DNA from 3 places in the Bradyrhizobium sp. WSM2793 genome. Region 1 is predicted to be linked to each of the others. Evidence: predicted binding sites of a transcription regulator. Region 1 holds the regulator's gene; each other region holds the start of a gene.
The links. The regulator PhoB, encoded in region 1, activates phosphate uptake and scavenging genes when phosphate is short. The targets are predictions, from matches to a motif close to TGTCATNNANCTGTCAT.

Region 2: the regulator PhoB is predicted to act here: its motif matches at 3,380-3,396, upstream of ugpB (sn-glycerol-3-phosphate ABC transporter substrate-binding protein UgpB).
Region 3: the regulator PhoB is predicted to act here: its motif matches at 7,527-7,543, upstream of A3AS_RS0122970 (STN domain-containing protein).

What each region holds. Positions count from the first base shown of each region.
Region 1 is NZ_KB902771.1:213,854-224,227, forward strand. Features, by position in the region: gene A3AS_RS0107100 (lysylphosphatidylglycerol synthase domain-containing protein) at 18-1,073, shown strand; gene A3AS_RS0107105 (ATP-binding protein) at 1,131-2,423, shown strand; gene pstS (phosphate ABC transporter substrate-binding protein PstS) at 2,574-3,587, shown strand; gene pstC (phosphate ABC transporter permease subunit PstC) at 3,779-4,768, shown strand; gene pstA (phosphate ABC transporter permease PstA) at 4,773-5,624, shown strand; gene pstB (phosphate ABC transporter ATP-binding protein PstB) at 5,621-6,439, shown strand; gene phoU (phosphate signaling complex protein PhoU) at 6,451-7,167, shown strand; gene phoB (phosphate regulon transcriptional regulator PhoB) at 7,191-7,898, shown strand; gene A3AS_RS0107140 (GcrA family cell cycle regulator) at 8,131-8,643, opposite strand; gene A3AS_RS0107145 (aspartate aminotransferase family protein) at 9,100-10,308, shown strand; gene argF (ornithine carbamoyltransferase) at 10,308-10,374, shown strand, end outside.
Region 2 is NZ_KB902851.1:45,717-56,090, reverse strand. Features, by position in the region: gene A3AS_RS0142235 (sn-glycerol-3-phosphate import ATP-binding protein UgpC) at 1-122, opposite strand, end outside; gene ugpE (sn-glycerol-3-phosphate ABC transporter permease UgpE) at 231-1,079, opposite strand; gene ugpA (sn-glycerol-3-phosphate ABC transporter permease UgpA) at 1,079-1,960, opposite strand; gene ugpB (sn-glycerol-3-phosphate ABC transporter substrate-binding protein UgpB) at 2,011-3,327, opposite strand; gene A3AS_RS0142215 (CaiB/BaiF CoA-transferase family protein) at 3,662-4,882, opposite strand; gene A3AS_RS0142210 (organic hydroperoxide resistance protein) at 5,071-5,496, opposite strand; gene A3AS_RS0142205 (MarR family winged helix-turn-helix transcriptional regulator) at 5,652-6,110, shown strand; gene A3AS_RS0142200 (GIY-YIG nuclease family protein) at 6,123-6,359, opposite strand; tRNA gene A3AS_RS0142195 (tRNA-Ala) at 6,547-6,622, opposite strand; gene A3AS_RS0142190 (TIGR02300 family protein) at 6,715-7,122, opposite strand; gene aroA (3-phosphoshikimate 1-carboxyvinyltransferase) at 7,283-8,620, shown strand; gene cmk ((d)CMP kinase) at 8,617-9,255, shown strand; gene rpsA (30S ribosomal protein S1) at 9,523-10,374, shown strand, end outside.
Region 3 is NZ_KB902790.1:22,170-32,543, forward strand. Features, by position in the region: gene A3AS_RS0122965 (filamentous haemagglutinin family protein) at 1-7,424, shown strand, start outside; gene A3AS_RS0122970 (STN domain-containing protein) at 7,586-8,389, shown strand; gene A3AS_RS48800 (energy transducer TonB) at 8,386-9,111, shown strand; gene A3AS_RS45440 (RNA polymerase sigma factor) at 9,302-9,844, shown strand; gene A3AS_RS0122985 (FecR domain-containing protein) at 10,265-10,374, shown strand, end outside.

The sequences.
Region 1 (10,374 bases):
CGTTGTTCGAGGTCTAGATGCTGGAAGCCATACGCAGGGCGACGTCGTTTCTGCGCCAGAAGCAAGTCCTGCATAAGCTTGGCGTTGTGATCAGCGTCGCGGTCATCGGCATCGCTTGCTATGTGCTCTACCACATGTTGCGAGGCATCGATTTCAACGAAGTCCTCGAAGCGATCAAGAGCACCGAGCCGACCCAGATCGCGATGGCGGCGCTGTTCGTCACCGCGGGCTATTTCACCCTGACCTTCTACGACCTGTTCGCCGTGCGCGCGATTGGCCATGCCCATGTGCCCTATCGCATCAACGCGCTCGCGGCCTTCACCAGCTATTCGATCGGCCACAATGTCGGCGCATCCGTCTTCACCGGCGGCGCGGTGCGCTATCGCATCTATTCGGCCTACGGGCTGAACGCGATCGACGTCGCGAAGATCTGCTTCCTCGCCGGCCTGACCTTCTGGCTCGGCAATGCCGCCGTGCTCGGCCTCGGCATCTCCTATCATCCGGAGGCCGCCGCCTCGATCGACCAGCTGCCGCCATGGCTGAACCGGACGCTGGCGCTGATGATCATCGTCGGGCTGGTCGGCTACGTGGTCTGGGTCTGGACCCAGCCGCGCGTGGTCGGCCGCGGGCCCTGGACCGTGGTGCTGCCGGGCGGCCCGCTGACGCTGCTCCAGATCGCGATCGGCATCGTCGATCTCGGCTTCTGCGCGCTCGCGATGTACGTGCTGGTCCCGGACGAGCCCAATCTCGGCTTCGTGGTGGTCGCGGTGATCTTTGTCTCGGCCACCCTGCTCGGCTTCGCCAGCCACTCGCCCGGCGGGCTCGGGGTGTTCGACGCCGCCATGCTGGTCGGTCTCTGGCAGATGGATCGCGAGGAACTTCTGGGCGGCATGCTGCTGTTCCGCGTCCTCTATTATCTGTCGCCCTTCGTCATATCTGTAATCTTGCTGACGTTTCGCGAAGTTATCATCGGCGCACGATCGAAGCGCTTGCAGCAGGCGGCGCTCAAGCTCGACCCCGGCCCCGCGCGTGAAGCCGCTTATGTGAGAGAGCGCAGCGACAGCGGTGCCTGACGGCGCCAAGCCTTATTTGACAGGCCTTCAGACAAGCCCCAGGAGAAGTCCGCCCCGATGGCGATCGACGCCCCATCTTCTCCCTCCGCGCAGCCCTGGTCCGACCGGCTGCGGCATTCGACCGTGATCCTGATCGCCGCGGCGCTGGCGCTGTCCGTCGTCGTCTCGCTCGGCGACTTGTCGGCGCTGCACGCCGCGATCGTGTTCCTCTGTATCGCGGCGGCCGCGCTGATCCCGTGGCGGCTGCACGATCCAGCCGCCTCGCGCGACGACGTCAGGCGCATCAACCCGGTCGAGAGCGCGGCGGTGGCCGCCGTCGTCGCCGGCATGCCGGATCCGGCGGTGCTGCTCGACCGCGCCGGCCGCGTCATCCATCTCAATGCCGCCGCCGCCCAGCTCGCGCCGGCGCTGCGCCGGAACGAGCTGGCCCAGTTCGCGCTGCGCTCGCCGGAGATCATCACCGCGCTGCGCGAGGCGATCGCGACCACCGAGCCGCGGCGCGCCACCTATCTCGACCACGTCCCGGTCGACCGCTGGCTGGAGCTCATGATCACGCCGGTGCCGGTGCCGACCAGCTTCGGCGGCGCCGACAAATGCATGCTGATGACCTTCCACGACCAGACGCCGCTGCGCCGGGTCGAGGAGATGCGCGCCGACTTCGTCGCCAATGCCAGCCACGAGCTGCGCACGCCGCTGGCCGCGCTGTCGGGCTTCATCGACACGCTGCAGGGCCAGGCCAAGGACGATCCCAAGGCGCGCGAGCGCTTCCTCGGCATCATGCACAACCAGGCCACCCGCATGGCGCGCCTGATCGACGATCTGTTGTCGCTGTCGCGGGTCGAGCTGTCGGCCCACGTCCGGCCCGACACCCTGGTCGATTTGCTGCCGATCATCCGCCAGGTCGCCGACGGGCTCGAGCCGCTGGCGCGCGAGCGCCAGGTCGAGGTCGAGATCCATCTGCCCGAGGGACCGGTGATGATCGCGGGCGACCGCGAGGAGCTGCTCCGCCTGTTCGAGAATTTGATCGAGAACGCGCTCAAATACGGTGCCTCCGGCGGACGCGTCATCGTGTCGCTGACCTCAGCCGCAGCCACTGATGGAACTCAGGAAATCCGGATCATGGTCCGCGATTTCGGCCCCGGCATCGCGCCCGAGCACCTGCCGCGGCTGACCGAGCGGTTCTATCGGGTCGACGTCGGCGACAGTCGCTCGCAGGGCGGCACCGGGCTCGGATTATCGCTGGTGAAACATATTCTTAACCGCCATCGCGGCCGGCTTTTGATCGAAAGCGTGCCCCGTCAGGGTGCCACTTTCACCGCCTGTTTCCCCCAGGCTAAGACTTTAGTTTAAGCCTGAAACACAAGCGATTTCAATCGCTTGAGTGTGTCATCCGACTGTCACGAAACCTTCGTAAAAGCACAGCCGACCGCTCCTAAAGGGGCGGCGCGGGGAGCGCGATCGGGCGCGGTTGGCGCTTCGCTCCCCTGTATGGAGACCAGCATGAATTTCATCAAAACCATGGTCGCTGCCGGCTTGCTCGCCGCATCGACGACGGTGGCCTTCGCTGCCGACATCACGGGTGCCGGTGCCACCTTCCCGTTCCCGATCTATTCCAAATGGGCTGACGCCTACAAGAAGGAGACCGGCAACGGTCTGAACTACCAGTCGATCGGCTCCGGCGGCGGCATCAAGCAGATCCAGGCCAAGACCGTGACCTTCGGCGCCAGCGACGCGCCGCTCAAGGCCGAGCAGCTCGAGAAGGACGGCCTCGTCCAGTGGCCGATGGTGATGGGCGCCATCGTCCCCGTCGTCAACCTCGAGGGCGTGAAGCCCGGCGAGATGGTGTTCGACGGCGAGACGCTCGCCAGCATCTATCTCGGCAAGATCACCAAGTGGGACGACGCCGCGATCAAGAAGCTCAATCCGAAGGTGAAGCTGCCCTCGGACGCCATCACCGTGGTGCGCCGCTCGGACGGTTCGGGCACCACCTTCAACTTCACCAACTACCTCTCCAAGGCCAGCGCGGACTGGAAGAGCAAGGTCGGTGAGGGCACCGCGGTCGAGTGGCCGGTCGGCGTCGGCGCCAAGGGCAATGAAGGCGTGTCGGGCAACATCAGCCAGACCAAGAACTCGATCGGCTATGTCGAGTACGCCTATGCCAAGCAGAACAAGCTGACCTACACCGGTCTCGTCAACAAGGCCGGCAAGCCGGTGCAGCCGACCGTCGAAGCCTTCCAGGCGGCCGCCTCCAACGCCGACTGGGCCAAGGCGCCCGGCTACTACGTCATCCTGACCGACCAGCCCGGCGAGAAGTCCTGGCCGATCACGGCGGCGACCTTCATCCTCATGCACAAGGACGCCACCGACAAGGCGGCCTCGCAGGAAGCCATCAAGTTCTTCCGCTGGGCCTTCAAGAGCGGCGGCAAGGCGGCTGAAGAACTCGACTACATCCCGATGCCCGAAGGCGTCGTGACCCTGATCGAGAAGACCTGGGCTGCCGAGATCAAGAGCTAAGTAAGGCTCTCGCGTCCCGGACGCGGTGCGGCCCTGGCGATATGAAGCATCGTCCAGCGTGCCGCTCCGCGAGAGCCGGGACCCGCAAGACTTCCGCTCCGGATCGGTCATGCCGTGTCCGGAGCGCGAGACCGACAAAAAGACTGACAACAAGCGTATATTATCGGGCACAGGGGATCGGCGTGGCAGAAATGGCCGTTCAGAGCGATGTAATCGACGACGCCGGACCGTATGACCGCGCCAAGGCCTTGAGCGCGTTCAAGCTCGGCGACGTCACCTTCTACTGGATCACGCGGCTGTCCGCGATCTCGGTGCTCCTCATTCTCGGTGGCATCATCGTCTCGCTGATCGTCGGCGCGTTCCCGGCGATGAAGGAATATGGCTTCTCCTTCCTGTGGACACAGCGCTGGGCGCCATCGGCCGATCCGCCCGTGCTCGGCGCGCTCGGGCCGATGTACGGCACGCTCGTCACCTCCTTCATCGCGATGCTGATCGCCATTCCCGTCGGTCTCGGCATTGCGATCTTCCTCACCGAGCTCTGCCCGCAATGGCTGCGCCGCCCGATCGGCATGGCGATCGAGCTGCTCGCCGGCATTCCCTCGATCATCTACGGCATGTGGGGCTTCTTCGTGCTGGGCCCGTTCCTGGCCAATACCTTCCAGCCCTTCATGATCAGGATCTTCGACGGCGTGCCCGTGCTGGGCGCGATCTTCGCAGGTCCGCCGTCCTATCTCAGCACGTTCAACGCCGCGCTGATCCTCGCCATCATGGTGCTGCCCTTCATCACCTCGATCTCGGTCGACGTGTTCAAGACGGTGCCGCCGGTGCTGAAGGAGGCCGCCTACGGCGTCGGCTGCACCACCTGGGAAGTCGTCCGCAGCGTGGTGATCCCCTACACCCGCGTCGGCATCATCGGGGGCGTCATGCTGGCGCTGGGCCGCGCGCTCGGCGAGACAATGGCGGTGACCTTCATCATCGGCAATTCGTTCCGCATCTCCTCATCGATCTTCGCGCCGGGCACCACGATCTCGGCGGCGATCGCATCCGAGTTCGCCGAGAGCGACGGCCTGCACCAGTCCGGCCTGATCCTGCTCGGCCTCTTGCTGTTCGTGCTGACGTTCTTCGTGCTGGCCGCAGCGCGGCTGATGCTGATGCGGCTGGACAAGAAGGCGGGGAAGTAACGTCATGGCGCTCAATCCGATCTATTCGCGTCGTCGCCGCAAGGATATCGTCATCCGCGGGCTCTGCTTCGCCGCGGCCGCCTTCGGCGTCACCTGGCTCGCGCTGATCCTGGTCACGCTGCTCTTCAACGGCCTGGCCGGCCTCAATCTTCAGATCTTCGTCGCGGATACGCCGCCGCCCGGTTCGACCGAAGGCGGCCTGCGCAACGCGATCGTCGGTTCGATCATCATGACGTTGATCGGCGTCGGCATCGGCGCGCCGCTCGGCCTGTTCGCCGGCACCTACCTTGCCGAATACGGCCGCAACGACAAGCTGACCTCGGTGATCCGCTTCATCAACGACATCCTGCTCTCGGCGCCCTCGATCATCATCGGCCTGTTCATCTATGGCGCGGTGGTGGTGCCGATGCGTGGCTTCTCCGCGATCGCGGGCGCGCTCGCGCTCGCCGTCATCGTGATCCCGGTCGTGCTGCGCACCACCGAGGACATGCTGCTGCTGGTGCCGAATCCCCTGCGCGAGGCGGCCTCGGCGCTCGGCCTGCCGCGCTCGCTGGTGATCAAGCGTATCGCCTATCGTGCGGCCCGGTCGGGCCTCATCACCGGCGTGCTGCTCGCCACCGCCCGCGTCGCCGGCGAGACCGCGCCGCTGCTCTTCACCGCGCTGTCGAACCAGTTCTTCAGCCTCGGCCTGAACAAGACGATGGCCAACCTGCCGGTTACCATCAACAACTTCGTCCAGAGCCCCTATGCCTATTGGAAGCAGCTCGCCTGGAGCGGCGCGCTGCTGATCACGCTCACCGTGCTTGCCCTGAACATTGGCGCGCGCATCCTCGGCGCCGAGAGGACTGCAAAATGACCGACCTGTCCGTATCCATGAGTTCCAACGCTCATCTGGCCTCGCAGCCGCTGCCGGAAGCCCCGGCCAAGGTGACGGTGCGCAATCTCAATTTCTATTACGGCGAGCACCACGCGCTGAAGAACATCAACCTGACGCTGGGCGCCAACCGCGTCACGGCGTTCATCGGCCCGTCGGGCTGCGGCAAGTCGACCCTGCTGCGCATCTTCAACCGGATGTACGACCTCTATCCGGGCCAGCGCGCCACCGGCCAGCTCATGCTGGACCAGACCAACGTCCTCGACCCCAGGCTCGACCTCAATCTGCTGCGCGCCCGGGTCGGCATGGTGTTCCAGAAGCCGACGCCGTTCCCGATGACGATCTACGAGAACATCGCCTTCGGCATCCGCCTCTACGAGAAGATCTCGAAGTCCGAGATGGACGACCGCGTCGAGAAGGCACTGCGCGGCGGCGCGCTGTGGAACGAGGTCAAGGACAAGCTCAACGCCTCCGGCCTGTCGCTCTCCGGCGGCCAGCAGCAGCGCCTGTGCATCGCCCGCACCGTCGCGGTGCGTCCTGAAGTGATTTTGTTCGACGAGCCCTGCTCGGCGCTCGATCCGATCTCGACCGCCAAGGTCGAGGAGCTGATCCAGGAACTGTCCGAGAACTACACGATCGCGATCGTCACCCACAACATGCAGCAGGCGGCGCGCGTCTCCGACAAGACCGCCTTCATGTATCTCGGCGAGCTGATCGAGTTCGACGACACCAGCAAGATCTTCACGTCGCCGAGCGACCGGCGCACGCAGGATTACATCACCGGCCGGTTCGGCTGAGGAGACGCGACATGGGTACTGAACATACCGCAAAGGCTTTCGACACCGACCTCCAGGAGCTCACCCGCCTGGTCGCCGAGATGGGCGGCATCGCCGAGCGCATGATCGTCGATTCCGTCGACGCGCTGATCCGCCGCGACGTCGCGCTCGGCCAGCGCGTCGTCACCATCGACGCCGAGCTCGACGCGCTGCAGAAGCGCATCGAGGAACGCGCGGTGCTCACCATCGCCCGCCGGCAGCCGATGGCGGTGGATCTGCGCGAGATCGTCGGCGCCATGCGCGTTGCGACCGACCTCGAGCGCATCGGCGACCTCGCCAAGAACATGGGCAAGCGCGTCGCCGCGCTGGAGACCGACTTCCATCCGCTGAAGCTGTTCCGCGGCCTGGAGCACATGACCGACCTCGTGCAGCAGCAGGTCAAGTCGGTGCTGGATGCCTATGCCGCGCATGACCTGCCGGCGGCGATGGCGGTGTGGAAGGGCGACGAGGAGGTCGACGCGATCTGCACCTCGCTGTTCCGCGAGCTCCTCACCTACATGATGGAGGATCCGCGCAACATCTCGTTCTGCATCCATCTGATGTTCTGCGCCAAGAACATCGAGCGGATCGGCGACCACGCCACCAACATCGCCGAGACCGTGTTCTACATGATCGAGGGCCAGGCGATCACCGACAAGCGGCCGAAGGGCGACATGACCACCTTCGCCACGACGGTCCCGAATACCTGAAGACTTGAAGGAGCGACGACCCGATGGGCGCACGCATTATGGTGGTTGAGGACGAGGAAGCTCTCACCGAGCTGCTTCGCTACAACCTCGAAGGCGACGGCTATGACGTCGAGACGGTCATGCGCGGCGACGACGCCGACACCCGCCTCAAGGAGCACATCCCGGACCTGATCGTGCTCGACTGGATGCTGCCGGGCCTGTCGGGCATCGAGCTGTGCCGCCGCCTGCGCACCCGGCCCGACACCAAGCAGCTCCCGATCATCATGCTCACCGCGCGCGGCGAGGAGAGCGAGCGGGTGCGGGGGCTTGCGACCGGCGCCGACGACTACATCGTCAAGCCGTTCTCGGTGCCGGAGCTTCTGGCGCGCGTGAAGGGCCTGCTGCGGCGCGCCAGTCCTGAGCGGCTCGCGACAGTGCTGGCCTATGGCGACATCGAGCTCGACCGCGACAAGCGCCGCGTGGCGCGCTCGGGCCGGCCGATCGATCTCGGCCCGACCGAATATCGCCTGCTGGAGTTCTTCCTGGAGCATCCCGGCCGCGTGTTCTCGCGCGAGCAGCTGCTCGACAGCGTCTGGGGTCGCGACATCTACATCGATGAGCGCACTGTCGACGTCCATATCGGCCGCTTGCGCAAGCTGCTCAATCTCGGCCGCGAGCAGGACCCGATCCGCACCGTCCGCGGCGCCGGCTACGCGCTCGACGACCGCTTCGCGAAGGCGGAGCAGACGTAAGGTTTGCTGGCGTTGGCTTTGGCGGGCCGCCGCCGCATTCTCCGGCGTCGTCCCTGCGAAAGCAGGGACCCATAACCACAGGCAGTGGTTTGGCGAAGACCCGGAGTGACCATCTCGCGCGACAACTGCGCCTTGTGGTTATGGATCCCCGCGTTCGCGGGGATGACACCGAGTTGGTGGAGCCGTCATCGTGTGACGGCTGCAGTCTTGACGATCAGAGAATTCCGCGAACTCAGCGCGGACCCGGCTTCGCCGGCGCGCGCCGGCGATCCGCCGCCGGCTGATACGCCACGCGCGAGTGCTGGGCGCAGTAGGGCAGGCCGGACAGTGCCTTGCCGCCGCAGAAGAAGAAATCCGGGCTCGAGGGATCGCCGACCGGCCAGTGGCAGGTCGCCTCGTTGAGCTCGAGCAGCGACAGCCGCTGGCCCATCGGCACCACGTTGTCGTAGGTGACGGGTTCGGCCTCCACCTCGACCTCGAAGGCCTGCGCCAGCGCGGTGTTGCCGCGCGCGATGGGGCGGGTCACCCGCATCATGTGCTGCGCGGGACGCGCCTTGCGCGGCCGGGGCGCTGCCGATGAAGGGCTCTTGGCGCGGCCGGACAGACCCAGCCTGTGCACTTTGCCGATCACGGCATTGCGGGTCACATTGCCGAGCTCAGCTGCGATCTGGCTGGCCGAAAGTCCGGCCTCCCAGAGCTTTTTCAGCTGCTCGACGCGATCGTCGGACCAGGTCAAAACCGTCATTGCACCCTTTCCCTCGCTACGCGCCAGCCATCCTGGGGCCTCGCAGCGATTGCCTAAGCCTTCAAAAACCCGTGCCGTCAGAATCCCTTAAGGCTCGCCGGGCGCGTGACTGACGCCCGAACGTTTACGCCGGTACAAGAGGACTCTTGGGATCAGAACCGCTGCACGAGATGTCGTATCTGACAATCCAAACGCTACAATATGGCGTGACTCCCGCGCAAGAGTCCGCCGACTCGCTTCCACATGTTCCGTGGTGAAAACCCGCAAAATCGGCACCGCAAGACTACGGATTCAGCGTTTCCTGAGGCTTTCCGGGCGGCATTGACACCCGTCTTGCCAAGCATAAGATAGTCCCGCGTGCCGCCCTTAAAAGGCGGCACGTTTCGTTTTCCGGGCCGGTCGATGGTGCGTTGCGCAATGCACGCGTCACACCGTCCGCAACATTCAAGTGACATCATGACTAACAGCGCAGCGCCGCATTTGCTCCCCGTTTTCGCCAGAGCCGACCTCGGCTTCGAGCGCGGCGAAGGCTGCTGGCTGATCGCGACCAATGGCGATCGCTATCTCGATTTCACCTCGGGCGTAGCTGTGAATGCGCTCGGCCATTGCCACCCGCATCTGGTCAAGGCGCTGCAGGAGCAGGCGACGAAGCTCTGGCACATGTCGAACCTGTTCCAGAGCCCGGACGGCGAGAAGCTCGCGAGCCGGCTTTGCAACGAAAGCTTTGCCGACTTCGTGTTCTTCTGCAATTCGGGCGCCGAAGCGCTGGAAGGTGTGATCAAGCTGGTCCGCCATCATCACTTCTCCAAGGGGCATCCGGAACGTTATCGCATCATCACCTTCGAAGGCGCCTTCCACGGCCGCACGCTGGCAACGCTGGCCGCGACCGGCTCTGCAAAATATCTCGAAGGCTTCGGCTCGCCCATGGAAGGCTTCGACCAGGTGCCGCATGGCGATATCGAGGCCGTCAAGAAGGCGATCGGCCCGCACACCGCCGGCATCCTGATCGAGCCGATCCAGGGCGAGGGCGGCGTGCGCTCGGCAACGCCGACCTTCCTCAAGGCGTTGCGCCAGCTTTGCGACGAGAAGGGCCTGCTGCTCGCCTTCGACGAGGTGCAGACCGGCATGGGCCGCAGCGGCGATCTGTTCGCCTATCGGCGCACCGGCGTCACGCCTGACGTGATGTCGCTGGCAAAGGCGCTCGGCGGCGGCTTCCCGATCGGCGCAGTGCTGGCGACCGCGGATGCGGCAGCCGGCATGGGGCCCGGCTCGCACGGCTCGACCTTCGGCGGCAATCCGCTGGCGATCTCCGCGGCCAATGCGGTGCTCGACGTCATGCTCCAGCCCGGCTTCTTCGACCACGTGCAGAAGATGTCGCTGCTGCTGAAGCAGAAGCTCGCCGCCGTGATCGACCGTCATGGCGATGTCGTCAGCGAAGTGCGCGGCGAGGGCCTTCTGATCGGCATCAAGGCCGTGGTGCCCTCCGGCGATCTCGTCGCGGCGCTGCGCAACGAGAAACTGCTCACGGTCGGGGCCGGCGACAATGTCGTGCGTTTCCTGCCACCGCTGATCGTGACCGAAGCCGAGATCGAGGACAGCGTCGGGCGGTTAGAGCGCGCCTGCGCCGCGATCTCGTCCAGCCAGACCAAGCGGGCGGCAAGCTGATGAGCAAGTCCCCGAAGCACTTCCTCGATATCAACGAGCTGCCGCTGTCGGAGCTCAAGACCATGC
Region 2 (10,374 bases), on a different contig from region 1:
CAGCCGGAGGGGCCGACCAGCACGCAGAACTGTCCGTCGCCGACATCGACGTTGACGCCCTTGATGGCCTCGAAGCCGCCGAGATAGGTCTTGCGGACGTTGCGCAGGGTGACGTTAGCCATGGATTGCACCGGCGAGTAGCGAGTAGGGAATGGCGAATGGGGATTGGTTGACACGCAAGGCTGACGCAGCGACCCCATTCGCTACTCGCCATTCACCATTCGCCATCTTCACTTTTCCGTCTCGACCAGGCCGCGCACGAACAATTTCTGCATGGCGACGACGACGAACACCGGCGGCAGCATGGCCAGCATGGCGGTCGCCATCACGATCGGCCATTCGGTCAGCGCGTCGGTGGTGGTGATCATCTTGCGGATGCCGACCTGGATGGTCTGCATGTCGTCGCGGGTGGTGATGAGCAGCGGCCAGAGATATTGATTCCAGCCGAGGATGAACAGGATCACGAACAGCGCCGCCATGTTGGTGCGCGACAGCGGCAGCAGCGTATCCCAGAAGAAGCGCAAGGGACCCGCGCCGTCGATGCGCGAGGCCTCGAGCAATTCGTCCGGCACCGTCATGAAGAACTGGCGGAACAGCAGCGTCGCGGTGGCCGAGGCGATCAGCGGCAGCGCGAGGCCCGCATAGCTGTCGAGCATGTGCAGATCGGCGACGATCTTGTAGGTCGGATAGATGCGGACCTCGACCGGCAGCATCAGGGTGATGAAGATGATCCAGAAGATCGGCATCCGGAACGGAAAGCGGAAATACACGATCGCATAGGCCGAGATGATCGAGATCGCGATCTTGCCGACGGCGATCAGCAGCGCCATCACCAGCGAGTTCAGCATCATGTTGCCGACAGGCTCGCGGGTCGAGCCGCTCGTGCCGACGAAGATGGTTTGATAATAGGTCTCGAAGAAATGACCGCCCGGCAGCAGCGACATTTGCCCGTTCGCGATCAGCGCGTTGTCCTGGGTCGAGGCGACGAACGCGATGTAGACCGGGAAGGCGACGATCGTGATCCCGATCCAGAGAATGATGTGCGCGACGTAGCGCCGAAAGCCCTCTTCCTCGACCATCAGTAGGTCACCTTGCGTTCGACGAAGCGGAACTGGATGCCCGTCAGCACGATGACCATGACCATCAGGATCACCGATTGCGCCGCGGAGCTGCCGAGATTGCCGCCGAGCAGGCCGTCGGAATAGACCTTGTAGACCAGCGTCTCGGTCGACTTGCCGGGACCGCCGCGGGTCATGGTGTCGATGATGCCGAACGTGTCGAAGAAGGCGTAGACGATGTTGACGACCAGCAGGAAGAAGATGGTCGGCGACAGCAGCGGGAAGGTCACGGTCCAGAACCGGCGCATCGGGCGCGCACCGTCGATCGCGGCGGCTTCGAGCACGCTTCTTGGGATGCTCTGCAGGCCGGCGAGGAAGAACAGGAAATTGTAGGAGATCTGCTTCCAGGCGGCGGCGAGGATGATCAGCGTTGCCGCCTGGTCACCATCGAGCAGCGGATTCCAGTCGATCCCGAGCGCGCGCAGGTAGCGCGCGATAACGCCCAGCGAGGGATGCAGCATGAAGATCCAGAGCACGCCGACGACCGGCGGCGCCACCGCATAGGGCCAGATCAAGAGGGTGCGGTAGAGCATCGAGCCGCGCAGGGGCTTGTCCGCCATGACGGCGAGCAGCAGCGCAAAGGACAACGACGAGACCGCGATGGCGAACGAGAAGAAGAAGGTGCGGAGGATCGCCTCGAAATAGGCGGGCTCCCTGAACAGATCGAGATAGTTCTCGAACCAGACGAAGCTCGTCGACAGGCCGAAGGCGTCCTGGAGCAGGAAGGACTGGATCACCGCCTGCAGGGCCGGCCAGTAGAAGAATAGCAGGACGATCGCGAGCTGCGGCGCAACCAGCACGTAAGGCAATAGCTTGGATTGGAAAATGGCTTGCTTTTGCATGGTGTCCGCCGAAAGCGGCAGGCCGGGGGACCGGCCTGCCGCTCATCGCCTCACTTGACGGCGGTCTTTTCGAACTGCCGCAGCATCGTGTTGCCGCGCTCGACGGCGGCATCCAGCGCCTGCTTGGCGGTCTTCTTGCCGGCCAGCGCCTGCTCGATCTCTTCCGACCAGACGTCACGCAGCTGGACCATGTTGCCGAGGCGCAGACCGCGCGAGTTCTCGGTCGGCTCCTTGTTGGTCAGCTCGAGCAGCGGGGTCTCGAGATAGGGCTGGTCCTTGTAGAAGCCCTCGGCCTTGGCCTTCTCATAGGCCGCCTTGGTGATCGGCAGATAGCCCGAGGCCTTGTGGATGTAGACCTGACGATCGGTGTCCGAGAGGAAGGTCAGGAATTTTGCGACGCCCTTGTATTCATCGGCCGGCTTGCCGCCCATGACCCAGAGCGAAGCGCCGCCGATGATCGAGTTCTGCGGCGCGCCCTTTGCCTCGGGATAATACGGCATCGGCACAGCGGTGAAGTTGAACTTGGCCTGGGCCTTGACGTTGCCGAAGAAGGCCGACGAGGTCAGGTAGATCGGGCATTCGCCCGAGGTGAAGCGGCCTTCGCCGGTGTTGGTGCGGCCGGCATAGTCGTAGACCTTGGTCTTCTGGAGCTCGACGAGGTTTTCGAGATGCTTGACCTGGAGCGGCCCGTTGAACTCGAGCTTGGTGTCGAAGCCGTCGAGGCCGTTGGCCTTGCTGGCGAGCGGCACGTTGTGCCAGGCGGAGAGCTGCTCGAGATTGACCCAGGTGACCCAGGAGCCGGAGAAGCCGCAGGTGTCATGACCGGCAGCCTTCAGCTTCTTGGCGGCCTCGAACGTTTCGGGCCAGGTCTTCGGGATCGCGACATTGGCCTTCTTCAGCTCGTCGAGATTGACCCACATCACGGTCGACGACGAGTTGAAGGGGAACGACAGCATCTCGCCCTTCGAGGTCGAGTAGTAGCCGGTGATGGCGGGCAGATAGATCTTGGGATCGAACTTCTCGCCGGCCTCGGCCATCAGCTTGTAGACGGGCTTCACGGCGCCGGTCGCAGCCATCATGGTGGCGGTGCCGACCTCGAACACCTGCATGATGTGCGGCGCGTTGCCGGCACGGAATGCCGCGATACCCGCGTTCATGGTGTCGGCGTAATTGCCCTTGTAGGTCGGAACGACCTTGAAGTCGCTCTGCGACGCGTTGAAGTCGTTGGCGAGCTTGACGATGACGTCGTTGTTGGCGCCGGTCATCGCGTGCCACCACTGGATTTCCGTCACGGCCAGCGCCGGCGAGGCCGTCATGCCAACCGTGAGTGCAAATGCGGCAGCCGCCCCAAAGTGTCGAAGAGCCATCAAGTAAACCTCCCTTGGCCGTCAAAAGAAGCGCTTGCGCTAGCAGCGCCATATGACGTTCACATGACTGTGTAAGCGGCCGAAACGAAAGCGGCAAGCGCTGGAAAAGGGAAGCCGGCAAATAGGCGAAGACGGCATGGGCGGCCGCATGGGTTCGCGGTGCACCTGCGTGGTCGCGCCGCAGTGCGGCATTGATGTGAGGCAGGCGATCAGGCTGCGGGCTCGAAAACCTCTCCCGCTTGCGGGAGAGGTCGCGCCGAAGGCGCGGGTGAGGGTTCTATCCTCTAGGGGATTGTCCCGTTGCGGAGGCACCCACCGCAAGCGGGAGAGCCACCTAGCGCTTGCGCTCGGGACCGCAGACGGTGCCCTTCTCGACCATCGCGTCGATCTCGGCCTTGGAGTAGCCGAACTCGCCCAGCACCTCCTGGGAGTGCTGGCTGAATTTCGGCGGCAGCCGGCGCAGGCTCGGCTTGCTGCGGTCGAGCCGGATCGGCGAGGCCACGCCCTTGTACCAGTCCTTCTCGATAATATCGCCGCGCGCGATCGTGTGCGCATTCGTCAGCGCCTGGTCGATCTTCTGCACGGGCCCTGCGGGCAGGCCCGCGGCGAGCAGGCGATTGCACAGCGGCTCGGCCTCGTGCTGGCTGAACACGGCGGCAAGCTCTGCGCGCAGCGCCTCGCGGTTGGCGATGCGGTCCTTGTTGCGGGCAAAGCGCGAATCGGTGCCGAGCTCGGGCTTGCCGATCTCCTTGGCGAGCTTGCGGAAGGTGCCGTCATTGCCGACGCCGATGAAGATGTTGTCGGTCTTGGTCGGGAAGATCGCGTAAGGCACGAGGTTCGGATGCTCGTTGCCGGTGAGCGACGGCGGCTTTCCATGCATGAAATAATTCGCGGTGTGCGGATGCATGATGGCAAGGCCGGTCTCGTACAGCGTCGTCTCCAGGAACTGCCCCTTGCCCGAGCGCTGCCGCTCCGACAGTGCCATCAGGATGCCAATCGCGGCATAAAGTCCGGTGGTGATGTCGACCAAGGGCACGCCGATCCGCATCGGTCCGCTCTCGGGCGAGCCGGTCGCGGCGATCATGCCGGTCATGGCCTGGATGATGGCGTCATAGCCGGGATTGCCGCCGCGCGGGCCGTCGGCGCCGAAGCCGCAGATCCGGCAATGCACGAGGCGCGGAAATTTCTTGCTGAGCACGTCGTTGCCGATGCCCCATTTCTCCAGGGTGCCCGGCTTGAAATTCTCGATCAGGACGTCGGCCGTCTCCAGCATCTTGAGCAGCACGGCACGGCCGCCCTCGGAGGCGAGGTCGAGGCCGATCGAGCGCTTGTTGCGGTTGATGCCGACGAAATAGGCCGCGTCCTCCTCGTGGAAGGGAGGGCCCCATTCACGCACCTCGTCGCCCGCGGGCGGCTCGACCTTGATCACGTCGGCGCCGTGATCGGCGAGGATCTGGGTGCAGTAGGGACCGCCGAGCACGCGCGTGAGATCGATGACGCGCAATCCGCTCATTGCGCCCAATGCGGCTTCAGAACTGGCGGCTTCAGAACTCATGCCTTCGCTTCCCCTGTGTCGATATTTGGTCACAGGCCTAGCGAGGTTCGCACAAGCCAGCAATGGCCTGTTGCGTAGGGGCGTATGCACTGCCGGCCGCATGCCGCGGCATGGCAAATCAGGATTGGCAGATCAGCGGAAGCGGCCGGCCCGAGGGGGATCCCGGGCCAGCCATTCCGCACCGCCGATCAGACGACCGTCAGGCGAACGTCGACATTGCCGCGCGTGGCATTGGAGTACGGGCACACCTGGTGCGCCTTCTCGACCAGCGCCTCGGCTTCCGCGCGGGCGAGGCCCGGCAGCGAGACGGCGAGATCGATGTCGAGACCGAAGCCGCCCTCGGAGCGCGGGCCGATGCCGACGGTCGAGGTGACGGAGGCATCGGCCGGAACCTTCGGCCCGCCCTGCGACGACACGAACTTCATCGCGCCGATGAAGCAGGCGGCATAGCCGGCCGCAAACAGCTGCTCGGGATTGTTGCCGGCGCCGCCGCCGCCGCCGAGCTCCTTCGGCGTGGTGAGCTTGACGTCGAGCGCGCCGTCGAGGGTAGCAGCATGGCCATCACGACCGCCGGTGGCCTTGGCGCTGGTCTTGTAAAGGACGTTCACGGACATTGTCGTCTCCTCGGGTCTTCCGGTTGGGGTGCGCTCTGTATCGCAAACAATTTGATTGTGCGCAATTGAAATTAGCATGGCTCACATTTAATTGTTCGCAATTGAATATGCCGCCCGCCGGCCCCAGAATGGAAGGAAATCCCGTGAGATTCTCCATGCCCCGGAAGCTATCGACCCTCGATCCGCAACGCCTCGACAACCAGATCTGCTTCGCGGTCTATTCGGCCGCGCACGCCTTCAACCGCGTCTACAAGCCGCTGCTGGATCGGCTCGGCCTGACCTATCCGCAATATCTGGTGATGCTGGTGCTGTGGGAGCGCGACGACGTGCCGGTCAAGGACATCGGCGAGCGGCTGTTCCTGGATTCGGGCACGCTGACGCCGCTGCTCAAGCGGCTCGAGGCCGCCCATCTCGTCAAGCGCACCCGCTCGAGCGAAGACGAGCGTCAGGTCCTGATCGCGCTGACGGCGCAGGGCCATGCGCTGAAGGAAAAAGCCCGCAGCGTGCCGCAGTCGATCCTGGCGGCGTCGGACTGCTCGGTGTCGGAACTGGTCACGATGAAGGACGAGATCGTCGCGCTACGGGACCGGCTGAATGCGGTGATCGGGGAGTAGGGGGTTCGGCGATCAGAAATGCTTCTTTGCGAAAGCGCGTCCTGAGCCAGATTTCAGATATCGCTCGAACGCAACAGCGCGTGCAGCGTCGTCGAAGGCGAAATAGGTCCTAATTCGCCAAGGTCCAAATTTGGAGGTGTGCGGTACTTCGCCTGCGTTGTGCTTCGCCAAGCGTGCCCGCAAATCATCCGTGATGCCGACATAGAAGTGCTCGGAATCGAGACTTTCGAGGATATAGACGTATTTCATTCTGCTTCCTCCCCGGAGGGTAGGATAGCAGCTTCAAGGCACGTTTAGCGTGTTGCTTCGATGCAGCGTGGATATCAGCTTGAGCCCGCCGACGCCCTTCGGGCTATGGCGGGGCAGCCTTCGCTCACTTCGCTACGAGAGACTTCCCCAGGCTTGCCTAGCCGAAGCTGGCGAAGCCAGCGAAGGCTGGTGGAGCCAGGCGGGATCGAACCGCCGACCTCTTGCATGCCATGCAAGCGCTCTCCCAGCTGAGCTATGGCCCCTTTAGTCCTTGCGGGGATCCTGGTGGATCACCCGCACCGGCGAGTCCTGGTGACTCGCGCGGTGCACCCTTTTTCACAGATCAGGGCTGATCTCAAGTCTCTTCATCACCTCCGACATCACCAATGATGTCGGTCACGTCCTCATCGCCCTCTTCTTCGTCGGCGATGAAGGTCGAATCATCGTCATCGTCGTCATCGAGGGTCTCATCGACCTCGATATCGTCCTCGGATTCGGGCACGGCGGCCTTGACCTTGCCGGTGTTCTCCTCGGCGTCGGCCTCCTCGAGCGAGACCTCCTCGACTTCTGCCGGCTCCGGCGTGGCGTCCGCCGTCGCTGCGTGCCGGGCTTCGGCGCCGCGGGGCATGCGCGCGGGCGCGACCGGGGCGATCGGCACGACTTCGCCGGTATAGGGCGAGATCACCGGATTCTTGTTGAGGTCATAGAACTTCTTGCCCGTGGTCGGGCAAATACGTTTGGTTCCGAGTTCGGACTTGGCCACGGCAGGAATCCTGGGAATGTCTGAAAAGCGGTGTTTCACTTGGCTAGTTGGCGGCCCGCTGTCAATAGCGCATTACGGGAGAACGACATGCCCGTGACGGGGCGCTGACCATGTGGTACCTGCGCCCAGCCCCCTTGAGGGCGCATCCAAGGACACAATCGTGACCCATTCCGACCAAACGAGGCCGCTCCAGGCACGCGCCAGCGGGCCCCTGACCGGGAAAGTACGGGTGCCGGGGGACAAATCGATCTCCCACCGTGCCCTCATCCTCGGTGCGCTCGCGGTCGGCGAGACCAGGATTTCGGGCCTGCTGGAGGGCGAGGACGTCCTCAACACCGCCAAATCGATGCAGGCACTGGGCGCCACCGTGGAGCGGACCGGCGATTTTGCCTGGAAGGTGCAGGGCGTCGGCGTCGCGGGCTTCGCCCAGCCCAAGGCTCCACTGGATTTCGGGAACTCAGGCACCGGCTGCCGGCTGGTGATGGGCGCCGTCGCCGGCTGCCCGATCTCGGCTGTTTTCGACGGCGACGCCTCGCTGCGCAGCCGCCCGATGCGCCGGATCCTCGATCCCCTGGAAAAGATGGGCGCCAAGGTCATCTCCGGCGGTGAAGGCGGCCGTCTGCCCCTGACCCTCCAGGGCGCGCGCGATCCACTGCCGATCACCTACAAGACCCCCGTCGCCTCGGCCCAGATCAAATCGGCGGTGCTGCTGGCGGGCCTCGCCGCCCCCGGCACCACGACGGTCATTGAGACCGAGGCCAGCCGCGACCACACCGAATTGATGCTGAAGCATTTTGGTGCCGACATCGCCTCGGCACAGGAGGGCGTGCACGGCCGCCGTATCACGCTCAAAGGCCAGCCCGAGCTGCACGGCGCCAATGTGGTGGTGCCGGCTGATCCCTCCTCGGCGGCTTTCCCGGTGGTCGCAGCGCTGATCGTCGAGGGCTCCGACGTCGTCCTGTCCGACGTCATGACCAATCCGCTGCGCACCGGCCTGTTCACCACACTGCGCGAAATGGGCGCCTCGATCGAGGAGAGCGAAGTTCGCGGGGACGCCGGCGAGCCGATGGCGAAGCTGCGCGTGCGCGCCTCGAAGCTGCGCGGCGTCGTGGTGCCGCCGGAGCGCGCGCCCTCGATGATCGATGAATATCTCGTGCTGGCGGTGGCAGCCGCCTTCGCCGAGGGCACGACGATCATGCGCGGCCTGCAGGAGCTGCGCGTCAAGGAATCGGATCGCCTTGAGGCCACGGCTGCCATGCTCCGCGTCAATGGCGTGAAGGTCGAGGTCTCCGGCGATGATCTGATCGTCGAAGGCCGCGGTCACGTCCCCGGTGGCGGCACTGTCGCGACCCACATGGACCATCGCATCGCGATGTCCGCCCTGGTGATGGGCTGCGCCTCCGATCAGCCGGTGACCGTGGACGACACCGCCTTCATCGCCACCAGTTTCCCGGACTTCATTCCGATGATGCGTTCGCTAGGGGCCGAGTTTTCATGATCATCGCCATCGACGGACCCGCGGCCTCGGGCAAGGGGACGCTCGGCAAGCGTCTCGCCCACCATTACGGCTACCGTCATCTCGATACCGGCGTGATCTATCGCGCGGTGGCCTATGCCCTGATGCAGTCCGGTCACGATCTCCGGGACGAGGCGGCTGCGGTCGCCGCGGCGCTGGAACTCGATCCCGAGAAGTTCGGCAATCCGGCCCTGAAGACCCAGAAGGCCGGAGAGGGCGCCTCCATCGTCTCGGCGATCCCGAGGGTTCGCGAGGTCCTGGTCAATTTTCAGCGGCAATTCGCCGCCGATCCACCTGGAGCGGTGCTGGACGGCCGGGACATTGGAACCGTGATCTGCCCGCATGCCGACGTGAAGATTTTCGTCGTCGCCGACCCAAAAGTCCGGGCCCGCCGCCGGACCATGGAGGCCAAGGCGAGGGGCGAGGAGGCCGACGAGGCCGCCGTGCTGGCCGACATCATCCAGCGCGACGAACGCGACAAGAACCGGCCGATTGCCCCCCTGAAACCGGCCGCCGATGCTTACTTGCTAGATAACTCCCAACTGGATATAGAAGGCGGCGTCCGGGCCGCCATCGACATTATCGAGGCCGTCCGAGCGGGCCGGTCGCGGGGTTAAGCCGCCGCCGTCATTGGAGGAAGTGCCCGCTCCCGCTCTTTGAGGTCGATACCTCGGTCCCCTGTTTGGGGCCGACGCGATCCAGGCTCCGGACACAAGATTTCCACGTATCGAACGCGCGGGCCTCAGCCGGCCCGCTTCCGCTGTTCCGCCTCTCAGGCCGGAGCAGCGAGCGGTCGCTCGAAGGTCTTGCGGACCTTCCGACACTGCGCGTGCGATGCGCCCATGAACCCAACGGCCGGCACGACATCCGCAACTGGAGAACAAATGGCTTCGACTTCTGCTGATACCTATAGCCCGTCGCGCGACGATTTCGCCGCGATGCTCGACGAGTCCTTCGCAGGTGGCAACCTGCAGGAGAGCTCCGTCGTCAAGGGCAAGGTTGTTGCAATTGAAAAGGACATGGCCGTCATCGACGTCGGCCTGAAGACCGAGGGCCGCGTCGCCCTGCGCGAATTTTCCGGCCCCGGCCGTGACAGTGAACTGAAGGTCGGCGACGAGGTTGAAGTGTTCCTCGATCGCATCGAGAACGCGCTCGGCGAAGCCGTGCTGTCGCGCGACAAGGCCCGCCGCGAAGAGAGCTGGGGCAAGCTCGAGAAGGCGTTCCAGAACAACGAGAAGGTCAACGGCGTCATCTTCAACCAGGTCAAGGGTGGCTTCACCGTCGATCTCGACGGTGCCGTGGCCTTCCTGCCGCGCTCGCAGGTCGACATCCGTCCGATCCGCGACGTTGCGCCGCTGATGAACAACTCGCAGCCGTTCCAGATCCTCAAGATGGATCGCCGCCGCGGCAACATCGTCGTGTCTCGCCGCACGGTTCTCGAAGAGACCCGCGCCGAGCAGCGTCAGGAGCTGGTGCAGAACCTCGAAGAGGGTCAGGTCATCGACGGCGTGGTCAAGAACATCACCGATTACGGTGCGTTCGTTGATCTCGGCGGCATCGACGGCCTGCTGCACGTCACCGACATCGCGTGGCGGCGCGTCAACCACCCGACCGAGGTGCTCTCGATCGGCCAGACCGTGAAGGTCAAGATCATCAAGATCAACCACGAGACGCACCGCATCTCGCTGGGCATGAAGCAGCTGCTGGACGATCCGTGGCAGGGCATCGAAGCCAAG
Region 3 (10,374 bases), on a different contig from region 1:
ACATCCGCGGCTTCGAACGAACGGTGCTCGAGGCGAGTGACATCCGGCTGACGCACAGTAATGTCAGCCAGTCCGCGTTCCTGGACGTCGACGGCACGCTGATCGTAAAGGCCGGTCAGATCTATCCCACCTCGCAGATCAACGCGACGATCAGGGCCAGCGACAAACTCATCGTGCAGCAGAACGGAACTCCCGGTCTGGCGCTGTCGGCCGGCGGGACACTGACGCTCGAAGCGCCGACGATCGAGCAGAACGGCACCCTGCGCGCGCCGTTCGGCCAGATCACGCTCAAGGCCAGCCAGCGCCTCACCCTCGGCGCCGGCAGCGTCACCTCGGTGACCGGCGACGGCCTCGTGCTGCCTTACGGTGCTCTCAGCAACAACGAAAACTGGACGGTGACGACCGGGCCGTTGCCGACAACCATTGCCAGCCTGCCGGAAAAGCGCGTGACGCTCGAGGCGCCGACGGTCGAGCTCGCCCCCGGATCGGTGGTGAACATCAAGGGTGGCGGCGACTTGATGGCATGGGAGCACGTGCCGGGACCGGGCGGCTCACACGACATGCTGGCGCTTCAGGGCCTGTTCGCGGTCATGCCGGCTTTCGCGGGTGCGACAGCGCCCAGCTCGGCGTCGATCCGCAGCGGAGATCGCATCTGGCTCGACGCCGGCAGCGGATTGCCGGCAGGCTGGTACACGCTGCTGCCCGCCTCCTACGCGATGCTTCCGGGCGCTTATGCGATCCAGGCAGTCGCCGGTTCGACAGGCCGGGCGACGACGTCCGCGGTAATGGCCGACGGCACGGCGGTCGTGTCCGGCTATCGCGCCAATGCGCTCGACGGCAGCCGCGACCAGCAGTCGTCCGCGTGGCGCGTGATGTCGGGCTCTGTGCTAAGGCAATACAGCGAGTACAATGAAGCCTTCGCCAACACCTTCTTCGCCTCCGATGCGTTCAAGCTGACGCAGTATCGGCTCACGGGTCAGCAGATCGTCACGCCGCGTCTGCCGGTCGACGGCGGCTCGGTTGTGTTCAAGGCGACGCAGGACCTGATCTTGAAGGGCGAGTTGCATTCTCAGGCCGCAGCGGGTGCCCGCGGCGGCCTGGTCGATATCGCCGCCAACAAGATCGCAATCCTGGGTGCCGACCAGAGCGCCGGCACTTTGCGGGCCGATGGTTATCTGGTCATCGATGCCGCTGCTCTGTCCGGCTTCGGCGCCGGCAGCCTGCTGGTCGGTGGTTTCCGCAGCGGCGACGTCGGCGGTCTGCGTGTTGATGTGCAGGCTCACGACATCGTCGTGCGCAACAGTGCAAATTCGGCGTTGACGGGACCGGAGATCATCCTGGCCGCAAGCGACACGATCGATGTCTCCGCAGGCAGCGTCATCGTCGCGCGCGGCGAGGCGCCGACCGGCGCCGGCGATCTCGTGATGGCCCCGCAGGCGTCCGATCGCGACTGGGGTGCTTTGATCCGCCTGTCCAACGGCGACGCGGTGCGGGTCCGCCGCAAGAACGTCGATACGACTGTTGGCGGCCGGGTGACGATCGGTGCCGGTGCCACCTTCGACGGCGGCAAGAGTCTTCTGATCGACGCGACGGGGAACGCGCTCGTCACCCAGGCGAGCCTGACGGGCGCAGCGCTGTCCCTGGCTTCGGGCCGGATTGGCTTCGGCGGCGGCAGCGGGCTGGTGCTCGATGCCGCGGCACTGGCCGCGCTCAACAACACCCAGCACCTGACCTTGCGCAGCTATTCAACCATCGATTTCCACAGCGCAGTGGACCTGTCGGGCCTCAAGGCCGTGACGCTCGATGCCGCAGGGCTGGTGGGCCGTGGCAACAGCGAGATCGCGGTGAACGGCAATCGGGTTGTGCTGGAAAATACGGCGAGCACGTTCAGCGAGCCGGTTGGCGCCGGTCATGGCAGTTTGAAGCTCACGGCAACCGAGCTGACCCTGGGTGAGGGCGCCAAGGCACTGCGTGGTTTCGACACCATCGTGCTGACGGGAACGACACGCATTACCGGCGAAGGCAAGGGCTCGCTCGATGTCGCCGGCGCGGCGGTGACTCTGTCAGCGCCGGTCATGACCGGCCGGGGCGGCAGCCAGCAGTCGGTCACCACGACCGGAATCCTCACGGTTGCCGCTTACGGGACGGCTAGCCCTGCGCGCGACCAGGACAGCCTCGGCTCCCGCTGGACGCTCACCGGCCGCGCCGTCGATTTCGCCGGACGCATTGACGCGCTTGGCGGAACGGTCAAGCTGAACGCCACCAATGGCAACGTCAATCTCGCGGCGGGTTCGCGGATCGACGTCGGGGGCTTCGAGAAGAAGTTCTTCGACGTGTCCGAATATGCCGATGCCGGAACCATCTCGCTGGGGGCCCGCGGCGGCTCGGTGCTGCTCGCGTCCGGCGCGACCCTCGACCTCGGCTCGGCCCGCGACTCCGAAGGACGTCCCATCGGTGGCGGTGCGGGCACGCTCGCGATCGAACAGGACAGCAGCCAGGTCACGCTGGAAGGCACGATCAATGCCAGGGCCGCCTCGGGCAAACGCGGCGGCTCCTTCTCGCTCGACATCGCCGCGTTGTCGGATTTCGGCGGGCTCAACCAGCGCCTGAATGGTGCCGGCTTCACCAAATCGCGCAGCTTCCGGATTCGTTCCGGCGACGTCACGCTCGACGGTGCGACCACGGCCGAGGAATTCGCGCTGGCTGCCGATCAGGGAACGGTGACCGTCGCAGGCTCGATCGACGCGCGTGCGACCTATGGCGGCTCGATCTCGATCTATGGCGGCCAGGGTCTCACCGTGACGAATGCGGCGCTGCTGCGGGCAGGTGCGACCGACACGGTGGACGGGCTCGGCTCCGGCCGGGTCACACTCGGAATCTCGAACGGCGTGCTGCGGGTATTGGGCGGCGTGATCGACGTGGCGGGCGGCGAAGGCGGCAAGGTCACCCTGCGTGCGCCTGTCATCGAGCAGCCAGGGGCCGACAAGGTGAATGTCAGCTTTGCCGGCACGATCAACGGCGCGCGCGAGATCGTGCTGGAGGGCTACAAACGCTTCGACCTTGCGACGCTTGCATCCGATCCGCGCTTCGTCGGCGTCACCGTCAATAGCGGCGGCCAGGCCGAACTCGATCTCACGAAGGCCGCGGCGGGCAAGTTCAATGTGCTGGCAGATTACGGCGCCGGCACGCTGGTCGAATTCGTGCGCGACTTCGACGTCAGTGCCGGCTATGCGGATCTTGGCTCACTGACGAGCCAGTCGAACTTCCACGCGCGCGCGGGCATGGAGCTCAATTTTTCCGGCGACATCGTGCTCAAGAGTAACTGGAATCTCGGCGCAGGCGTGGTCAATCAGGCCTCGGCGCTCGCGGCTGGCGTGATGGCGATCGAGCCGGTACTGGGCAAGGCCTATGTGGTTGCCGGCAAGGAAAGCGCTTTGCTCCGTGACCATACGACCATGGCTTATCGCACCGGCGGCAGCATTCTCGGAGAGCCGGGCGTCCTGACTATGCGCGCCGGGGGCAATATCGATCTGAAGGGCAGCGTGACGGACGGCTTCTTCCAGTTCGCCAACCCGCTGGATTCGACATACGTCGCCGCCAAAGGCACCATCTCGACGAACCTGAGCATGGTGTTCAACGTCGGCCGCACCAGTACCACGTCCAATCTCTCGCCCTACGACAGCGCGAGCACAACCAACCCTTCAGTCTATGCCGGTATCACCTTTGCGACGGTCGGCACGAGGAAGACCGAAACCGTGACGGCGCCGCCCACGCTGGTCGGTGTTCCCTATAGCGCAGAGGCCAACTCGCCGGGCGCAAGTGCGCCGAATGCGCTCGCTTATTCGGTCCTGTTCCCCTCCATCACCGAGCCGGACGGCTCGAGGGTGGCGGTGCCGTCCTGGAGCTTGGGGCTCGTCGCGGGCGCCACGCCGATGGGCGAAAGCGCCGACCCGACGCGCCTCGCCAGCGGCGCGACGGGCAAGATCACGCTCAGCGAGCAGGCGGGTTACACCTATGTCAGCGGCCTGAATTCCGTCGCCGCGACCGCTCTTGTCGACTCGGTTGCCAGCTTTGGCGCGGGCAGTGCGCCTGGTTCGACGACGATGAATCCCGCCGATTGGCCTGCGAGCCTGGAGTCCACCTCTGGCACCCGTCTCAACAGCAATTCCAGCGCGCAGATTTCTTTCGGTCTGCCGACGGATCCAGCCTACGGCTACGTGCTCGACCTCTGGAACAACTATGCCGCCGCGAAGGGCCTGAACACCAATCCGGCGCAACCACAGGCCGACTTCAGATGGACCAGCACGGCCGCCAGCGGCGGTAGCCGCCTCAACGTCATCACGAAGTACTCGACCTTCAAGGACTTCTACCTGACGAAGATCGTCCCCAATCTTGCGACCATCACTTCGCTCTATGCGACGACCAAGCCCGGGCCGACCACGACCACCGTCAATCCGATCACCATGGTTCGCACCGGCACCGGCGACGTCAGCATCGCGGCGCGTGGCGATCTGCAGCTCAAGGGCGGCGCCTCGATCTATACCGCCGGCCGGCGCGATCTTGCCGCGTTCAACGATTTCACCACCGCGCCGGCGAACGCGACCTACGGGGTGGGCGGCGGCCATCTCGCCGTTGCGGTCGGCGGCAATATCGACGTGGCCCTGCCGGCAGACCGCTCGCAGATGCAGCACTATTCGGAGTGGCTAAACCGGCAGGGAGCGACGGATAACGCCTACGTCTTCGGTCCCTGGGCTCATTCCGCCTACGGCCAGATGCCGGCTCAACAAAGCTCCTGGTGGATTGACTACGCCAACTTCCTGCGCGGGGTCGGCGCGCTCGGCGGCGGCAATGTCGAGGTCCGCGCCGATGGCGATCTCAACAATCTGACGGTCGCGCTGCCGACCAATGGCCGTGTGCGGGGCGGGCGCTCCACGACGGAGGCAAAGCTCCTGGAACTGCGCAACGGCGGCGCGATGACCGTTGAGGCGGGCGGCGCTGTTCGCGCCGGCTATTACTACATCGGGCGCGGAGCCGGAACGATTACCGCTGGCGAATTTGCGGTCGGGCGCGATGTCAAGGCGCTGGTAGGGACGCAAATCGTCACCTATCCGATCGCCCCGATCCTGTCGCTCGGTGACGCAACCCTGGACGTGCGAACCGCAGGCGACCTGCGGCTGCAAACGGTCCTCGATCCACTTCTGGTCGGCAAGGGGATGTCCCACGAACTGACGTTCATGAGCAGTCAAAGCGAGCGCACCGCGCTCAACCTGACATCGACGGGCGGAGACGTGATCCTGGTCGGGCAGTCGACATATCTGTCCAAGGACATAACGACGCCGGCCTTGCAGGTGTTTGCGAATGTGAACTCGTTGGCCGCAAATATCTATCCGTCGAAAACGCGCGTCACGGCGCTGAACGGCTCCGTGCTGAACAGCACGCTGTACACGATGCCGAGCAGAAATCCGGAGCTGCGGCTTCTCGCCGCAAACGACGTCCTCGTCGGCGAAATCGTCATGTCCCGCGCTGCGCTTGAGATGATTCCGTCACCGTTCGAGCCTGTGGGAGGCACCGTTTCCTCTCCGGTCAACCTCGGCGGTTCCTCGCCGGACACCCTGAGCGGGCTCCACAACGTCCTGGTCAATCCCTTCTCCGCGCCGGCCAGCAATATCGCCGGCCACACGCTGCATCTGTACAACCTTCGCAATCCCGACCATCTGCCGAACGAGGCAGACTACGAGCCGAGCCGTGTCTATGCCTTGAACGGATCGATCGTTGGAACGCTAATAACCCAGAGCGGCTCGATCCTCACGGCCGGCGTCATGGCCAACGAGCAGACCTGGTTCCGTGCCGGCACGGATATCCGCAACATCAACTACTCACTGCGCAACGTTCATCCGACCGACGTGTCGTTACTCGAGGCCGGCAACGACATCATCGGCGGCCCGGTGCGAGGCTCGATCTTTGTCCAGGGACCGGGCGCAATGCAGGTGAGCGCGGGCCGTGACGTATACGCGCCGGAATTGGCGATCTTCAGCACAGGCAATCAGGAATATGATTCCAACAACCGGCCAAAGGATTTCACGCAGATCCTCGGCCTGCCTCAGCAGAGCGCGGCGATCACCGTGATGGCGGGCCTCAAGGGCAAGCAACCATCCTATGATGCGTTCCTGGCGGTCTATCTCGATCCGGCAAACATCGGGAAGATGCCCGATTATCTCAAGACCACGTTGGCGGACGGCACGGTGGTACCGCTCTATCTGACCGACGCATTCGAGCAACGTTCCTCCGGGCCGCACAGGACCCGCACCGGCATCGTCTCCTTCGTGGAGGACGTGACCGGCGAGAAGCTGTCTCCGCTTGATGCCTGGACCAAATTCCAGACCCTGCCGATGCTGGTGCGCGAACGCTTCGTTCGGCAGGTCTACATGCAGGAGCTACGGGCCGCAGGCGATGACCAGAACACACCCGACACGAGCGGTAAGCCACGCAATGGCGGTTATAATCGCGGTTATGCCGCGATCGAGACGCTGTTCCCGGGCAGCGACTGGGCGGGCGACGTCAGGACCGGAAATGCCAAGTTCCGCACCATGTCGGGCGGCAGCATCGAGGTCTTGACCCCCGGTGGCGGCCTGCAAGTTGCTGCGCTCGGCAAGCCGGCGCCGGTGGAGTTCGGCCTCGTCACACTGGGACCGGGCGACATCGACCTCTTTGCGCGCGACAGCGTCACCGTGAACCGCTCGCGTATCCTGACCTTTGCCGGCGGCAACGAGATCATCTGGTCGACGCAGGGCGACATCGACGCCGGCCGCGGCGCCAAGACCGCACGCGTGCCGTCGGCACCGGAGATCCAGACCGATCTCGATGCCGTCACGCGCGTGCTCGAGAAGGCCGATATCTCCGGAAGCGGCATCGGAACGATCATCGGCTTCACCGGGGTGACGGAAGGTGACGTCAACCTGATCGCTCCCCAGGGTACCGTGAATGCCGGCGACGCCGGCATCCGCGTCAGCGGCGACATCCTCATTGCGGCGCGCTTCGTCGTCAACGTGGACAACATCCAGGTGTCGGGCCAGAGCAAAGGAGTGCCGAAGGCGGAGGTCAAAACTGCGCCGATCGCGATCGATACCAAGGACAAGGCTGCAAATGACGCCGTGAAGGACGTGACCAAGCAGGGATCTTCGGATCGGCCGTCGGTGATCATCGTCGAAGTTCTCGGGTACGGTGGTGGCGGCGGCGGTCAGTCTCCTCAGCCCGACGCCGGCGACGATGAGAAGCGGCGGGCGCCCGACAAGCAGAGCTACGATCCGAACGGCATGTTCCGCGTGCTCGGCAATGGCGAGTTCACGGCCGAGCAGTTGAAGAACCTGACGGAGGACGAGCGAGCCGTGCTGTTGCAGCGGCTGGGGCGCAAGGAGTCGCTCTAAGGCAGGGCCCGGGCAGGCATCCGGGTCCGACGTCCGGTCGTGCCGGTTCGTATCGATCGGCCGGGTGGGGCCCCACCCGGCCGGATGCACCGGTTAGATCACTGTCATGCAAACGATATAGAGGAGGCATCGCCCGCGCTTCAACGATCCAAACAGCCGAAGTGCGGTTTCTGGTCGACGAGAGCAGCACGATGAAAGCAGTTACATTGCATGGCGTCGCGGCGTCGGATGCCGACGGTCCTCGAGGCGGTCGCCGCGCCGCGTTCCGCTTGCTGGTGCTATTGCCCGCCTGGCTGATGACGGTCATCCTCGGCGCCAATGCCGCGGAAGAAGACCGGGTGGCGCGTGCGGAAAGGCCGATCGCATTCCGCATTCCGGCACAGTCCCTGGCTGGCGCGCTGCAAGCCTATGGACAGATCACCGGCATTCAAGTGCTCTATGAAAGCAACTCCGCGGTCGGTCGAACGTCGGTCGCGGTTGAAGGAACGTATGCCGCCGATGAAGCGCTGAACCTGCTGCTCGCGGGCACGGAGCTGAAGGTGCGCTATATTCGTCCCGACGCCATCACGCTTGCTCTTCCCAGCGCAGAAGGTGTCGGCTATGCACCTCCGGCGGCTCCGCTCGCAACATCGGACCTGTTCCTGGGAAGATTGCGCGTGCGTCAGACCGGCGATGCCGACGACGCCGCCAGATTGCAGGATTATAGCCAAAGAGTGCAGATGGACATTCAGAATGCACTTCGAAAGAACGCAAGGACGCGCGATGGCAATTATCGCGCGGTGCTGGATATCTGGATCGATCCCGCGCGCACGATCGAACGCACCGAGTTATTCCGCTCGACCGGGGACCATGAACGGGATCTTGCGGTGTCGGCGGCGCTTCGGGGCCTGACGATCAGCAGGCCGGCGCCAGCGAATACGCCACAGCCGGTCCGCGTCGTCATCATGGTGAAGTCCCTGCAATGAGCGACAGCGATGTCCGCCCCGGAAACGAGAAGGGACGAGCGGCGGTCTTTGGATCCTATCGAGACGACGACCTGGATGCCGCCTCGCCATCGGGAGAGTTCTATCGCCTGCTGGGTATTCCCGCCCTGGCGGCCGTTCTTTTCGTGGGCGGCGTTTACTGGATCAGGATGCAAGTGCCAGCCGGCTCTCCGGGACAACAGTCGGCTGCGATCGTGCAGGTTCAGCTGCTTCCGCGGCCCGATGCCGTTCCGATAGCAGTCGCTTCGGATTCTCAACCGGAAACGGCAAATGTCGCCAGCAGCGCCGATACGCCATTGAAGGATCCAAATCCGACGCCATCCGACGATCCCGTTCCGGTCCCGAAAGCGAGAAGCTTCACGCCCGGAGACGCTCCGCCCTCAAATGTCATGTCGACGCCGTCGGCCGTGAGCGGACCTGCCAGCAGCGCCGCCATCAAATTTCAGCAGTCGCTGCTTCGGCACGTTTCGCGCTATCAGCGCTATCCCAACGCGGCGCGCGCGATGCACCTTGAAGGAACGGTCGTCACGCAGTTCGCCATGGCCAGGGATGGTACGCTACTCGGCGTCTGGGTTCGGACGAGCTCGGGTCAATTGCTGCTCGACAAGGAGGCGATCGAGACCATCCGGCGAGCCCAGCCGCTGCCGCCGATTCCGCCCGAGCTGCCGGATCGGCTCAATATTCATCTGGAGCTCGAGTTTTGACCCGTCATGAAGTCCGTGCTTGGGCGATGGACAGGCATTCGTGCAGTGGCGGGCCGGACGCGATGTCGTCGCTCGCGCCTTGTGTCATAAATGTGTAGCCCGGCAACGCTACGACCTTCCGAACCTTTTGCAGTAGTTGCGTAGGCAATGTTTGCGCCGGAAATACCAGAGTATGTTGGGCACGTGAAACGTGGCTGATAGCAATCGAATACGGCTGCGGGGGCAGTTGGTCGAGAACTATGAAGGCCTGATCCGGAAGCTTACGCGCCGGTTAGGATCGGCCGATTTCGCCCACGAAGCCTTGCACGAAACGTTTCTGCGTCTCGACCGAGTCACGGATGCCGAGCCCGTACGCAGTCCTGCCGATTACATCTTTCGTACCGCCATCAATATCGCGAAGGATCGCCAGAAAGCGCAGAACTATCGTGTCAGCGCGTCGGAGATAGATGCGCTTCTCGATATACGTGATGACGAACCCGATCCGGCCAGAGTGGTCGAGGCGCGTTCGGAAATCGAGGCATTCAAGCGCGCGCTTGCCGAGTTGCCGCCACGGCCCCGCGAGGTTCTTCGGAGTATTTCGATCGAGGGGCAACCAGCGCACCAGGTCGCAGCACGCCTCAATGTCAGCATCCGGACCGTCGAGAGCGATCTGAAGCTGGCGCTTGGCCATTGTGCCGACAGCCTCGAACATACATTGCGACGCCGTCTCGGCGGCCCGCGTCCGCGATCCTGAGCGCGTCGATATTGCAACCCGGCGCATCGGAGGGCTTTTTTCGCCTGGCGCAGGCAGAAGGTTTGATCGATAGGCTATCCTTGCACGGTTTTTCTTCGGGATAGCCGGGCGCCATTCGTCTATCGAATAGATGCACCGGCAGGCGTCTCAGGCCGCGAGCTAAACAGAGGACTTCCGGGGGGGAATGACGCAGGTGACGGCAGTGACAGCGATTGCAAGGTGGGCTAAGCCGGCAGTCGCGGCCGCTCGCTTCCCCGACCGCGGATGTGTCTTGCAGTTGATTGCCGGGGCGTTGCGGCCGATGTCCCGGTCCGGAGGGTGCTGTTCGAAATTGAGGGGAATCGATAACATATCGCCTCTGACCGTCTTTGGCCCGGTGTGGGTACCGGTCTGGCGAGTGCGATAGATGGGCTAGGGATCTTGACCGCGACCAACGAAACAACTGAGCCGGATGCGCTTCTGCACGAAGCCCTGGACTTCGTCGTTCGCCTCAAGACGGGTGAACCGACCAGGGCAGACGTCGAGGCGCT